DNA from 2 places in the Blastococcus sp. SYSU DS0619 genome. Region 1 is predicted to be linked to the other one. Evidence: riboswitches for the same ligand, from Rfam matches in the RefSeq annotation. Region 1 holds a riboswitch; the other holds the start of a gene.
The links. Region 1 has a riboswitch for thiamine pyrophosphate ahead of thiM (hydroxyethylthiazole kinase). Riboswitches for the same ligand answer to the same signal wherever they lie in the genome.

Region 1 (5,951 bases):
CGATCGCCATCGCCCAACGACAGCTGGCGCTCAAGCAGGCCGAGATCACCGCGGAGACAGACGCGGCGAGGGCGCGGGCCGCGGCGTCCGGGCCGCTCGCCCAGGCCGCACAGGACCAGGCGATCCTCATGGAGCAGGAGAAGGTGGCCGAGCGGACGGCGGCGCTCACCGAGCGGCAGCTGGACACCCAGGTCCGCCGCCCCGCCGACGCCGAGCGGTACAAGGTGGAGCAGGAGGCCGAGGGCCGCAAGAACTCCGCGATCCTCACGGCCGAGGCGCAGCGGCAGGCGACCATCGCCGCCGCCCAGGCCGCCGCCGAGCAGGCCCGGCTCTCCGGTGAGGGTGAGCGGGCCCGCCGCTCCGCCCTGGCCGAGGCCGAGGCGATCGAGGGCGCCAAGCGGGGCGAGGCGGAGAAGCAGCGGCGGCAGGCGATCGCCGACGCCGTCGAGCGGGAGGGCGCCGCGGAGGCCGCCGCCATCCTGGCCCGCGGGCAGGCCGAGGCCGAGGCGCTGGACGCCCGCTCGGACGCCTTCGCCAAGTACGGCGAGGCCGCGGTCCTCGAGATGCTGGTCAAGGTGCTACCGGACGTGGTCGGCGCCGCCTCGGCACCGCTGTCGGCCGTCGACAAGATGACGGTCATCTCCGCCGACGGCGCGGGCGCCCTGGGCAAGTCGGTCGCCGCCAACGTGGCGCAGGGTCTGCAGCTGTCCGGAGACCTCACCGGCATCGACGTGGCGGCGCTGCTGCGCCGGCTCAGCGGGGCGGGCGGGACCGACGCCGTCACCCGCGTGCCGATCACCGCCGACGGCGACGGCGCTGCGCGGAACGGGTCGGGTGGCTGAGGGCAGCGGCGTCAGATCAGGACGGCCCAGCTCTCGCGGGCGTGGGCGGAGCGCCAGAACTCCAGCTCGTAGCGCGTCGCGACGGCGAACGCGGTCAGCATCGCCGGTTCGTCGGCGGGCGACGACCGGGCCGCGGCGTCGGTCAGCCGGCGCGCCTGCGCCGTCGCCACCTGGAACGGCTCGGCGTCGTAGGCGGCCACCCACCGGCGGTACGGGTGCTCCGCCGCGGCCCGTGCCTGCGGAGCCAGGCGCGCTCCGACGTCGGCGTAGATCCAGTAGCAGGGCAGCACGGCGGCCGCGGCGACGGCGTAGGGAGCGGTGGCCGCCGTCGCCACCAGGTAGGAGGTGTAGCCCAGGCAGGTGGGCGACGGGGTCGGCGGGGCGGGCGCCGGCCCGAGCAGCTCGGAGGCCAGCAGGTCGGCGTGCAGCTGGGTCTCCACGACGGCGCAGTTCTGCGCCGAGCCGGCCCAGAATGCGGCCGCGGCCGGGTCGGGGGCGCGGGCGGCCAGCAGGGCGAGCGCACGGGCGTAGCCGCCGAGGTAGAGGGTGTCCTGCTCCAGGTAGTGGCGGAACGACCCGGCAGCGAGCGTTCCGGCGCCGAGCTCGGCCAGGAAGGGCAGCTCGTCGATCGCGCGGCGGACCTCCGCGGTCGCCGCCCAGGCCCGGTCGCTGAACCCGCTCACGCCGGCCAGATCCCGGCGAAGTGGTGCACCGGACCGTTCCCGGAACCGATGCTCAGCGCGCTGCCCTCGGTGAGCGCCCGGTGCAGGTAGTCGCGCGCTCCCTCGACCAGCGGCGCCCAGTCGGGTGGACCACCGGTCCGCGCGGCCAGCGCGGCGATCGCCGAGGAGAGGGTGCAGCCGGTGCCGTGCGTGGCCGCCGTGCGCACCCGGGGCCGGCGGGTCACGGTCGTCCCGGCGGCCGTGGCGAGCACGTCCACGCTCTCCTCGCCCCCGAGGTGGCCGCCCTTGAGCAGCACGGCGCCGGGGCCGAGCCCCAGCAGCGCCCGGGCCTGCGTGCGCATCCCGTCGACGTCGCCGGCCGGTGCGGTCCCCAGCAGCGCGGCCGCCTCGGGGACGTTGGGCGTCACCAGGTCGGCCACCGGCAGCAGGTCCGTCCGGACGGCGGCGACCGCGTCGTCGTCGATCAGCCGGTCGCCGCTCGTCGCGACCATCACCGGGTCGCAGATCACCGGGCCCGGGCGGCGTTCGGCCAGCACCGCCGCCACCTCGCGGACCACGGCGGCGCTGCCCAGCATGCCGAGCTTGGTGGCGTGCACCTCGACGTCGTCGAGGAGCGTGCGCAGCTGCTCGCCCACGAACCCGGCCGGGACCGGGTGGACGCCGGTGACCCCGTGCGTGTTCTGCGCGGTGAGCGCGGTGAGGACGGCGGTGCCGTAGGCGCCGAGGGCGCTGAACGTCTTCAGGTCGGCCTGGATCCCTGCGCCCCCGCTGGGGTCGCTCCCGGCCACGGTGAGGGCGGTGGGGGTCACGACGCACGCGCCGGGGCCAGTGCCGCCCGGAGCCGGGCGGCGGCCGCCTGCGGGTCGGCTGCCGCGCAGATGTCGGACACCACGCAGATGCCGTCCACCCCGGTGGCCACCACCGCGGCCGCCCGGCCGGCGTCGATGCCGCCGATGGCCACGGTGCGCAGCCCGCCGGCGCGGGCCCTGGTGGCCAGCTCCCGGACGGAGTCCAGCCCCAGCCCGGGCCCCGCCTCGGGCTTGGTGGGCGTCGCCCACACGGGGCTGAGCCCGACCAGGTCCACGGTGCCCGGTGGCAGGCGCAGGGCCGCGGTCAGGTCCGCGGCGCTCTCGACGGACAGGCCGAGCAGCCGGTCCCGCCCGATGAGCAGCCGCACCTCGGCCGCCGGCAGGTCATCCTGGCCCACGTGCACGCCGTCGGCGCCGGCGAGCAGCGCGACGTCCACGGCGTCGTTGACGATCACCGGCACGTCCGGCCGGTCGGCCAGGGTGTCGCGCACCGCACGGGTCAGCGCCAGCAGCTCCCGGCGCGCGGCGTGCTTGTCGCGCACCTGGACGGCGGTGACCCCGCCGGCGACGGCCGCACGCACCACGTCGGCCACCGGTCGTGGCAGGCACAGCCGGGTGTCGGTGACCAGGTAGAGCGTGGGATCGAACGGGCGCCCCATCAGGCGGCCCGGACGTCGGCGCGGGCGAGGTCCTCCGGGGCCACCGAGTCCAGCGCGTCGAGCCAGGCGGCGGCGAAGGTGCCCGGTCCGGCGGCGGTGCGGGCGGCCTGCTCGGCGGCGAGGGCGACGTGGGCGTGGGCCGCCACGGCACCGGTCAGCGCGTCGCGGGTCGCGGCGACGTAGGCGGCGACCAGGGCGCCCAGTGCGCACCCGGCACCGGTGGTGCGGGTCAGCAGGGGGGAGCCACCGCCGACCCGCACGGTCCGGGCGCCGTCGGTGAGCAGGTCGACCTCGCCGCTCACCGCCACGACGCCGCCGGTGCGCGCCGCCAGCTCGCCGGCCGCGGTCGCCGCGTCGTCGGCCTCGGCGGTGCTGTCCACCCCGCGCCCACCGGCACCGGCGCCGGCCAGGGCCATGACCTCCGAGGCGTTGCCCCGGACGACGGCGGGCGACAGCTCGACCAGCTCGGCGGCCAGCCGGGTGCGGTACGCCAGGCCACCGACGGCCACCGGGTCGAGCACCCACGGCGTGCCCGCCGCGCGGGCCGAGGCGGCGGCCAGCCGCATGGCCCCGGCGGTGCGCTCGTGCACCGTCCCGACGTTGATCAGGACGGCGGAGGCGACGGCGGCGAAGTCGCCGGCCTCCTCCGGCGCGTCCACCATCGCCGGGGCGGCGCCCACCGCGAGCAGGGTGTTGGCGGTGAACGTCTGCACGACCGTGTTGGTCAGGCAGTGCACCAGAGGTGCGTGCTCGGTCAGCGCCGTCCGGGCAGCGCGCAGGTCGATGGCTTCCACGCCGGTGACATCCCTTCGCCAGTGCGAACTGGAGCAGGTTCGACGGGTGTGATCTCAGTCCCGGGCGGGACACCCCGTGCCACGTACGCCCCGAACCTAACCCAGCCCGCGCCCGGCGTCACGGGGGAGGTGGGCGCTGGCCTGCCGCGGCCCCGGTGCCCTAGGTTCCGGCGCGTGGATCACCATCTCGCGCAGGTGAACGTCTCCCGGCTGCTCGCGCCGCTGGACAGCCCGGTGCTCGCCGACTTCATGGCCGCCCTGGACGAGGTGAACGCCGAGGCCGACCGGGCTCCCGGGTTCATCTGGCGGCTGCAGACCGAGGACGGCAACGCCACGTCGGTGCAGGCCTTCGGCTGGGACGCCGCGGGCAGCCACGGCGTGGTCGTGAACCTCACCGTCTGGCGGGACGTCGAGTCGCTGGCCGGCTACGTGTTCGCCGGGCGGCACGTGCAGATCATGCGGCGGCGCCGCGAGTGGTTCGCCCGCGCGGCGGAGGCGACGACCGCCCTGTGGTGGGTCCCGGCCGGCACGCTGCCCACCACCGACGACGCCGAGGCGCGGGTCCGCCACCTGCGCGCCCACGGGCCCACGCCGGAGGCGTTCACCTTCCGCACCCACTTCCCACCGCTCGACGAGGTGCCGGCGCCCGCCGCGGACGACTGGCTCTGCCCCGCGTGAGCGCAGCCCCGGCCGACGGGTCGATGCGGCTGCTGCTGACCTCCGGCGGACTGTGCGACCCCTCGCTGGTCCGCGCGGTGGAAGAGCTGGCGGGCCGCACGGCCGCGGGGCTGCGCGCGGCCGTCGTCCCCACCGCCGCGAACGTCGTCCCCGGTGACAAGGGCTGGCTCATCAACGACTACGTCCTGCTGCAGCAGGCCGGCTTCGCGGAGGTGGACATCGTCGACGTCTCCGCCGTGGGGACCGACGTCTGGGAGCCGCGACTGGCCGCCGCCGACGTCCTCGTGCTCACCGGTGGCGACACCACCCACCTGCTGCACTGGCTGCGGCGGTCCGGCCTGGACCGGCTGCTCCCAACGCTGCTGGTCGAGCGGGTCCTCGTCGGGATCAGCGCCGGCAGCATGGTGCTCGGCCCGCACCTGGACCTCAGCCTGTCGGCCCGGCCGCGCCCGGAGGACCGGGTGGGGCTGGGGCTGGTGGACTTCCTGGTGATGCCGCACCTGGGATCGCCCTACTTCTCGAACGCGTCCGAGGAGGCGCTGCGGGAGGCAGCGCGCGACCTGACGCACACCCTGTACGGGCTCGCCGACGGCACTGCGGTGGCCGTCGCGGACGGGCGCGCCACCGTCGTGGGCGCCGGGCGGCACGTGATGCACCTCCCGGGGTGACCCTGGTCAGCCCTCCGAGAGGGCGGTAGCGGGGAGCCAGTCGGCGTCCAGCAGCTCGGCGATCTCCCGCAGCGCCGCGGTGTCCGCCCCGGCGGTGGAGCCGCTGACCGCCAGCCGCTCCACCATCACCCGGGCCACCTGCTCCTCCACCGTGTCGGCGGCGAACGCCACCCGCCACGGCGAGGTCTTCCCGTCCCGGTGCGTCCGGCCGGTCACCTGCCGGGCCTGGATGCCGGAGAACCGCGGCTGGTGGAACAGCCCCACGCGGGGCGCCTCCGACGCCGTCGACCCGTCGGGCAGCAGCTCACCGGCGTGCAGGCTGATCGACGCGGTCACGGTGAAGACGCAGACGGCGGCCTCGCCCCGCTGGAACCGCAGCCGCTCGGCCTCGACGTCGAAGCGGTCCCTCCCGGATCCAGCACTGCCGTAGATGCCGGCGACCGGGATGCCCGCGTCCAGCAGCGCCTCTCGGATCGGGTCGGCCGCGGTCTCGACGAACTCGACCGACACCGCCACCTGCCGCTCGGCCTCGACCTGCGCCCTGATCCAGTCGACGGTGGCCTGCACGCGGATCAGCCCGGCCTTCTGCCGGAAGCGCAGCAGGGCCGCCCGGCCGCGCGCGGTCTGCCGCCCGCGGCGGGCGAGCTGCATCTCCGCCCGGAACTCCGACCACTCCGCCTCGTAGGACGCCCGCTCGGCCGGTGTCAGCAGCACCGGCGTGCCGGTGACCGAGACCGGCCCCCACGGCGCCGGGCGGTGCAGGGTGGCCGGCGGGTCGGCCCGGGCCAGCCAGGACTGCAGCCGGGCGAGGTCGGCCC
Region 2 (5,951 bases), on a different contig from region 1:
CCCGGCGAACACGGTGGCCTCGCCCTTCATCAGGGCCCGGAAGCCCTGCTCCGCCACCTGCGCCGGGTCGTCCTTCTTGTCCGAGGCGCCGAGCTTGGTGTCGGTGAGGTCGCCGCGGTCGAAGAACTCGGTGTCGGTGGGGCCGGGCAGCATGGCCGTGACCGTGACGTCGGTGTCGGCGAGCTCCTCGCGCAGCGCCAGCGCCAGCGACTGGACGAACGCCTTCGACGCCCCGTAGACCGCCTGGAAGGGCTGGGGCGCCTGGGACGCGACCGACGAGGTGAAGAGGATCCGCCCCTCGTTCCGGACCACCATGTCCTGGGCCACCCGCTTGGCGAGGTGCATCGTCGAGACGCAGTTGAGCGCCACCAGCTCCAGCTCCGCCTCCAGGTCGGTCTCGACGAACCGGCCGCCGACGCCGACGCCGGCGTTGAGGGCGGCCGCGTCGAGGGGGCGGCCGGCACCGCGCACGGCGGCCACCAGCTTCTCGACCTCCTCGCGGCGGGTGAGGTCGGCGCGCACCGGGGAGACGGCGGCGCCGCGCTGGCGCAGCTGCAGGGTCGCCGCCTCCAGCTCGGTGTCCTCCGCGGCGACGATCAGGTCGTAGCCGTGCTCGGCGAACTGCTTGGCCAGCTCCAGCCCGATGCCGCTGGAGGCACCGGTGACGAGGGCGAGGGGACGGACGGCGGTGTCGGGCACGGGATCTCCACGGAACGGGGACGGCGGACGGCGGGTCCGTGCCCAGGACGGCCGCGGCCCACTCCTGGAGACCGGCGAGCACGTGTCACGCGACGGATCCGCCGGGTAGGGCCCCGGCATGGCCGAGGACGTCGCCGTCGCGGTCCCACCCGCGCTGCGGTTCCTCCTGCCGGCGCGGGACCGCGCCGGCGGCGTCCGGCGGCTGCGGTTCGATCCCGACGCGACGCTGGGCCACCTGGTGCGCGCGGCGGGCGTGCCGCCGACCGAGGTCGGCTCCCTGCGGCTGGACGGGGAGCCGGCGCCCTCCGCCGCCCGTGCCCGGCCGGGCAGCACCGTCGCGATCGGGGAGCGCTCCCGCCCGCAGGCCGCGCCGCCGGGCGGCTACCTGCTGGACGTCGGCCTCGGCGCACTGGCCCGCCGGCTGCGGCTGCTCGGGCTGGACGCGGCCTGGTCGAACCGGGCCGAGGACGCCGACCTCGTCGCCCGGGCCGTCGCGGAGGAACGGGTGCTGCTCACCCAGGACCGCGGGCTGCTCATGCGCGCGGCCGTGCGGCACGGGGCCCTCGTCCGCGGCTCGGGCACCGGGGCCCAGCTCGCCGACGTCCTGGACCGCTTCGCGCCGGCCCTGGCGCCGTTGACCCGGTGCCCCGCCTGCGGCGGCGGCGTCCAGCCGGTGCCGAAGGCCGAGGTCGCCGACCTGCTCGAGCCGGGCACGCGGCGCAGCTACGACGAGTTCGCGCGGTGCACCGCCTGCGGCCGGGTGTACTGGCGCGGCGCGCACGCCCGGCGCATCGACGCCCTGGTGCGCGGGGCCGAGGCGCGGGCAAGGCCAGGCTGACCTTGGCCCCCGGGGGCCACGGGTCGGCCCCGGCGTGACACCCCGCTCGGGCAGGACAGGAGCGACCGCCCAGTCCTGGACCGCCCGGAGGCCGCCCGTGTACCTGTCGAAGACCGAGGCCGCCGTCCTGCCGACCACGCTCGGGGCGCCCGCCCGCCCCGCGCCGCCCGCACCGGGCCGGCGCCGGCTGTGGTCGATGCTGGGCCCGGCGTTCGTCGCCGCCGTCGCCTACGTCGACCCGGGCAACTTCGCGACCAACTTCTCCGGTGGCGCGGCGTTCGGGTACACGCTGCTGTGGGTCATCGTCGCGGCCAACCTCATGGCGATGCTGATCCAGTCGCTGACGGCGAAGCTGGGGCTGGCCACCGGCCGCGACCTGGCCACGCTCTGCCGCGAGCGCCTCCCCCGGCCGGTCACCTGGGGGCTCTGGCTGCAGGCGGAGGCCGTGGCCATCGCCACGGACCTCGCCGAGATCGTCGGCGGCGCGGTCGCCCTGAACCTGCTGTTCGGGGTGCCGCTGCCGATCGGTGGGCTGATCACCGCGGTCGTCGCCTTCATCCTGCTGGCGGCCCAGTCCCGCGGGCACCGGCCCTTCGAGCGGGTCATCACCGGGCTGCTGCTGGTCGTCGGCCTGGGCTTCGGCTACACGCTGATCGGCGCCGGCGTCGACATGGGCGGCGTGGCCAGCGGGATGGTGCCCTCGTTCGAGGGCGCCGACAGCATCGTGCTGGCCACCGGCATCCTCGGCGCCACGGTCATGCCGCACGTCATCTACGTCCACTCCGCGCTCACGCCCGGCCGGTACGGCGACACGGTCACCGCCGGCCGCACCCACCAGGGACGGCGGCGGCTGCTGCGGGCCCAGCGGCTGGACGTGCTGCTGGCGATGGGCCTGGCCGGGCTGGTCAACGCCGCGATGCTGATCATCGCCGCGCAGCTGTTCACCAGCGGCAGCGGCGCCGACACCCTCGAGGGCGTGCACGCCGGCCTGGGCGACCAGCTGGGCACCGGCGCGGCGCTGGCCTTCGCCCTCGCGCTGCTGGCCTCCGGGTTCGCCTCGTCCTCGGTCGGCACGCACGCCGGTCAGGTGGTCATGGCCGGGTTCCTGCGCAAGCACATCCCGGTGCTCACCCGCCGGCTGATCACCCTCGCACCGGCGCTGGCGGTGCTCGTGCTCGGCGGCGACCCCACCACCGCCCTGGTGTGGTCGCAGGTGGTGCTGTCCTTCGGCATCCCGTTCGCGCTGGTCCCGCTGCTGTGGCTGACCAGCCGCCGCGACCTGATGGCCGGCTGGGTCAACCGCCGGATCACCACGGTCGCCGGCAGCGTGATCGCCGTGCTGATCATCGGGCTCAACGCCCATCTGCTCCTCGGCCTGCTCGGCTGACCGGCGCCAGGACCCGCTAGGTCGTACGCCAGGCCGCGTCGAAGAACCCCAGTTCCAGCCGCATGGCCCGGCGATAGGCGGTGCGCACGGCCGGGTCGTCGGTGGCCACGGCGTCGAGCAGGCTCTCCAGGGTCGCCGCCAGCTGCTCGAACGACGGGTCGGCGTAGGTGGCGACCCACTCGGCGTACTCGCCGGCCGGGGCGCGGTCGGCGGCGAGCGACTGCCCCAGGTGCGCGTAGAGCCGCATGCACGGGGTCATCGCGGCGCAGGTGAGCCCCGCCCCACCGAGGGACGCCGTGGCCAACAGGAAGTCCGTGTACGCCGACGTGGCGGGCCACGGCTCGACGGCGGCCAGGTCGATCCCCCACCGGTCCGCATAACCGGCGTGCAGGCGCAGCTCCTCGCGCACGCCGGCGAGCAGGTCGGCGAAGGCGTCCAGGGTCGCCCGGTCGGGGCTGTGCGCCACCCCGAGGCCGTAGGCCCGGGCGAACGACTCGAGGAAGAAGGCGTCCTGAGCGACGTACCCGGCGAACCGCTCCCGCGGAAGCGTGCCGTCGGAGATGCCCTGCACGAAGGGGTGCTCCAGCGCCGCGGTCGCGAGATCGGTCTCGGCCGTCCAGAGATCGTGGGACAGGGTCACCCTGCTGCCACCGCCATGTCCCAGAACGCGATCTCCGCGCTGACGACCTCGCAGAAGACGGCCTCGTCGCCCCCGCCGGCGGCGTCGGCCGCCGCGGCCAGGCTCCGCACATAGCTGCCGAAGTCGGGACCGGTCCAGTGCTCGACGAAGTCGCGGTAGGCCGGCGCGCCCGGCAGGGCCGCCGACCAGGCATCGAGGTAGGTGCGCTCGATCGTCCACAAGGCGGTCAGCGCGGCCCGGACATCGGCGCCGTCGAGCCGCTCCAGCAGCTCCGCGTAGGCGGCGGTGACCGGGAGCGCGGGCGCGGAGAGATCCAGCCCCCGGGTGGCGGCCTGCTCCTCGAACCAGTCCAGTTCCTGGACCAGTGCCAGCGCGCCGCGGGCGAGCACCTCCTGCGCCCGCCGGGGCGCCCGGGGGATCAGGCGCGCCTGGAAGCGCAGCAGGTCGGCGACGAAGCGTGCGTCCTGCACCAGCCACGTGTCGAACGCCGACGGCGCGATCGTGCCGTCCCGCACGGCGTCGAGGAAGGGATGCCGGGTGGCCCGTTCCCAGGCCTGTGCATGGCGGACGGGCAGCTCGGAGACCCACATGGGCGCCGACTGTAGGAGAGAGGGCCTAGGGTGGCGGCGTCACGGCCCAGACCGTGATGCGGGAGCTCGGATCGACCGGGCTGAGAGGGCGGCTGACGCGCCGCCGACCGCTGGAACCTGACCGGGTAATGCCGGCGTAGGGAGCGTCTCGTGAACACATCCGCCACCGTCCACCCTTCCGGTGCGTCCGGGGACGCACCGCTCACCCTGTCCGAGCCGCCGCCGCGGAGCCTCGGCCTGCGGGAGACCGCCGGCCTCTGGGCCAGCCTGGGCATCAGCCTGCTGCTGCCCGTCGCGGCCACCTTCGTGGTCCTCGCCGACCGGCCGCTGTGGCACACGATCGGCGCCATCGTCGTCGGCGCCGCGATCGGCTCCGTGCTGCTCGGGCTGGGCGCCGCCGCCGGGGCCCGCGAGGGCGTGCCGGCGATGGTCCTGCTCCGCGGTCTGCTGGGCCGGCGGACCTCGTTCCTGCCGACCGGGTTCAACCTCGTCCAGTGCGTCGGCTGGGCCGCCTTCGAGATCCTGATCATCGCCGAGGCCGCCGCCCGCGCCCTCGACGCACCGCGCTGGCCGTTCGCGCTCGCCGCCGGCGCCTTCGCCACCCTGATGGCGCTGCGTCCCCTCGGCGTGGTGCGGGTCCTCGCGCGCTACGCCGTCTGGGCGGCGCTCGCCGCGATCGGCTACCTCTTCGTCCAGGTCCTGTCCGAGCCGCTGCCGCCGGTCACCGAGGGCGGCGCGACGTCCTTCTGGACGGCGACCGACATCGTCATCGCGCTGCCGATCTCGTGGTTCCCGCTGGCGGCCGACTACACCCGGCACGTCCGCCGCGGCCGGACCGCCTTCGTCGGGACGGCCTCCGGCTACGGCCTGGCGACCGTGGCCATGTTCAGCCTCGGGGTGATCGCGCTGGCCGCCTACGGCCGTGGCGGCCTCGACGTCATCGATGCGATGCTCGCCGTCCCGCTCGGGCTGGTCGCCGTGCTGGTGCTGCTGGTGGTGGAGGTGGACGAGGCGTTCGCCAACGTCTACTCGACCGCGGTGTCGGCGCAGAACGTGGTCGCCCGGCTCGACCGCCGCGTGCTCGCCGTGGGCGTCGGCGTGGTGGCCACGACCCTCGCCCTCGCCTTCGACCTCGCCGCCTACGAGCCGTTCCTCTTCCTCATCGGTGCCGTGTTCGTCCCCCTCATCGGCGTCTTCGTGGTCGCGTACTACCTGCTGCCCCGGGGGGCGTGGGACGTGTCCGACACCGCGCGCGCCCGCCCGGCGCTGTTGCTGCCCTGGGCGGCCGGCTTCGTGGCGTACCAGCTGACGCTGCCCACCTTCTTCGCCGGTCCGGGTGCGGCCTGGACGACGTGGTGGACCGAGCGGCAGGCCGACCTGGGCATCGACCCGGCCAACGGGTGGTCGGCCTCCCTGATCAGCCTCGCCGTGGCCGCGGTCCTCACGCTGGTGGTCACCGCGCCCGGCGTCGTCCGGCACCGCCGCGGGGCGGGGGCCGCGTGACCCGCCCCCTGGGCGGCCTGCACGTCCTCACCGACGCCCGTGGCGGCCGCGCGGCCCTCGTGGCGGTGACCGCCGCGGTCGCCGCCGGCGCCCCCGTCGTCCAGGTGCGGGCCAAGGACTGCACCGACCGGGTGCTGTACGACTTCGCCGCCGAGGTGCTGGCGTTGTGCGCTCCTGCCGGCGTCACCTGCCTGGTCAACGACCGGGTGGACGTCGCGCTCGCCGTCGGCGCGGCCGGCACCCACCTGGGGGCCACGGACCTGCCGGTCGCGGCGGTCCGCCGGGTCGCGGGTC

Region 2: another riboswitch for thiamine pyrophosphate. It lies ahead of ACI79T_RS16300 (purine-cytosine permease family protein); the one in region 1 lies ahead of thiM (hydroxyethylthiazole kinase).

Annotation. Positions count from the first base shown of each region.
Region 1 covers NZ_JBJHAM010000006.1:79,734-85,684, reverse strand. The annotation lists gene ACI79T_RS10255 (flotillin family protein) at 1-842, shown strand, start outside; gene ACI79T_RS10250 (thiaminase II/PqqC family protein) at 854-1,525, opposite strand; gene thiD (bifunctional hydroxymethylpyrimidine kinase/phosphomethylpyrimidine kinase) at 1,522-2,334, opposite strand; gene thiE (thiamine phosphate synthase) at 2,331-2,993, opposite strand; gene thiM (hydroxyethylthiazole kinase) at 2,993-3,787, opposite strand; TPP riboswitch at 3,781-3,874, opposite strand; gene ACI79T_RS10230 (DUF3291 domain-containing protein) at 3,962-4,465, shown strand; gene ACI79T_RS10225 (Type 1 glutamine amidotransferase-like domain-containing protein) at 4,462-5,133, shown strand; gene ACI79T_RS10220 (helicase) at 5,140-5,951, opposite strand, start outside.
Region 2 covers NZ_JBJHAM010000017.1:4,112-10,062, reverse strand. The annotation lists gene ACI79T_RS16325 (SDR family NAD(P)-dependent oxidoreductase) at 1-699, opposite strand, end outside; gene ACI79T_RS16320 (Mut7-C RNAse domain-containing protein) at 818-1,537, shown strand; gene ACI79T_RS16315 (Nramp family divalent metal transporter) at 1,635-2,924, shown strand; gene ACI79T_RS16310 (TenA family protein) at 2,941-3,564, opposite strand; gene ACI79T_RS16305 (thiaminase II/PqqC family protein) at 3,561-4,154, opposite strand; TPP riboswitch at 4,203-4,314, shown strand; gene ACI79T_RS16300 (purine-cytosine permease family protein) at 4,305-5,657, shown strand; gene thiE (thiamine phosphate synthase) at 5,654-5,951, shown strand, end outside.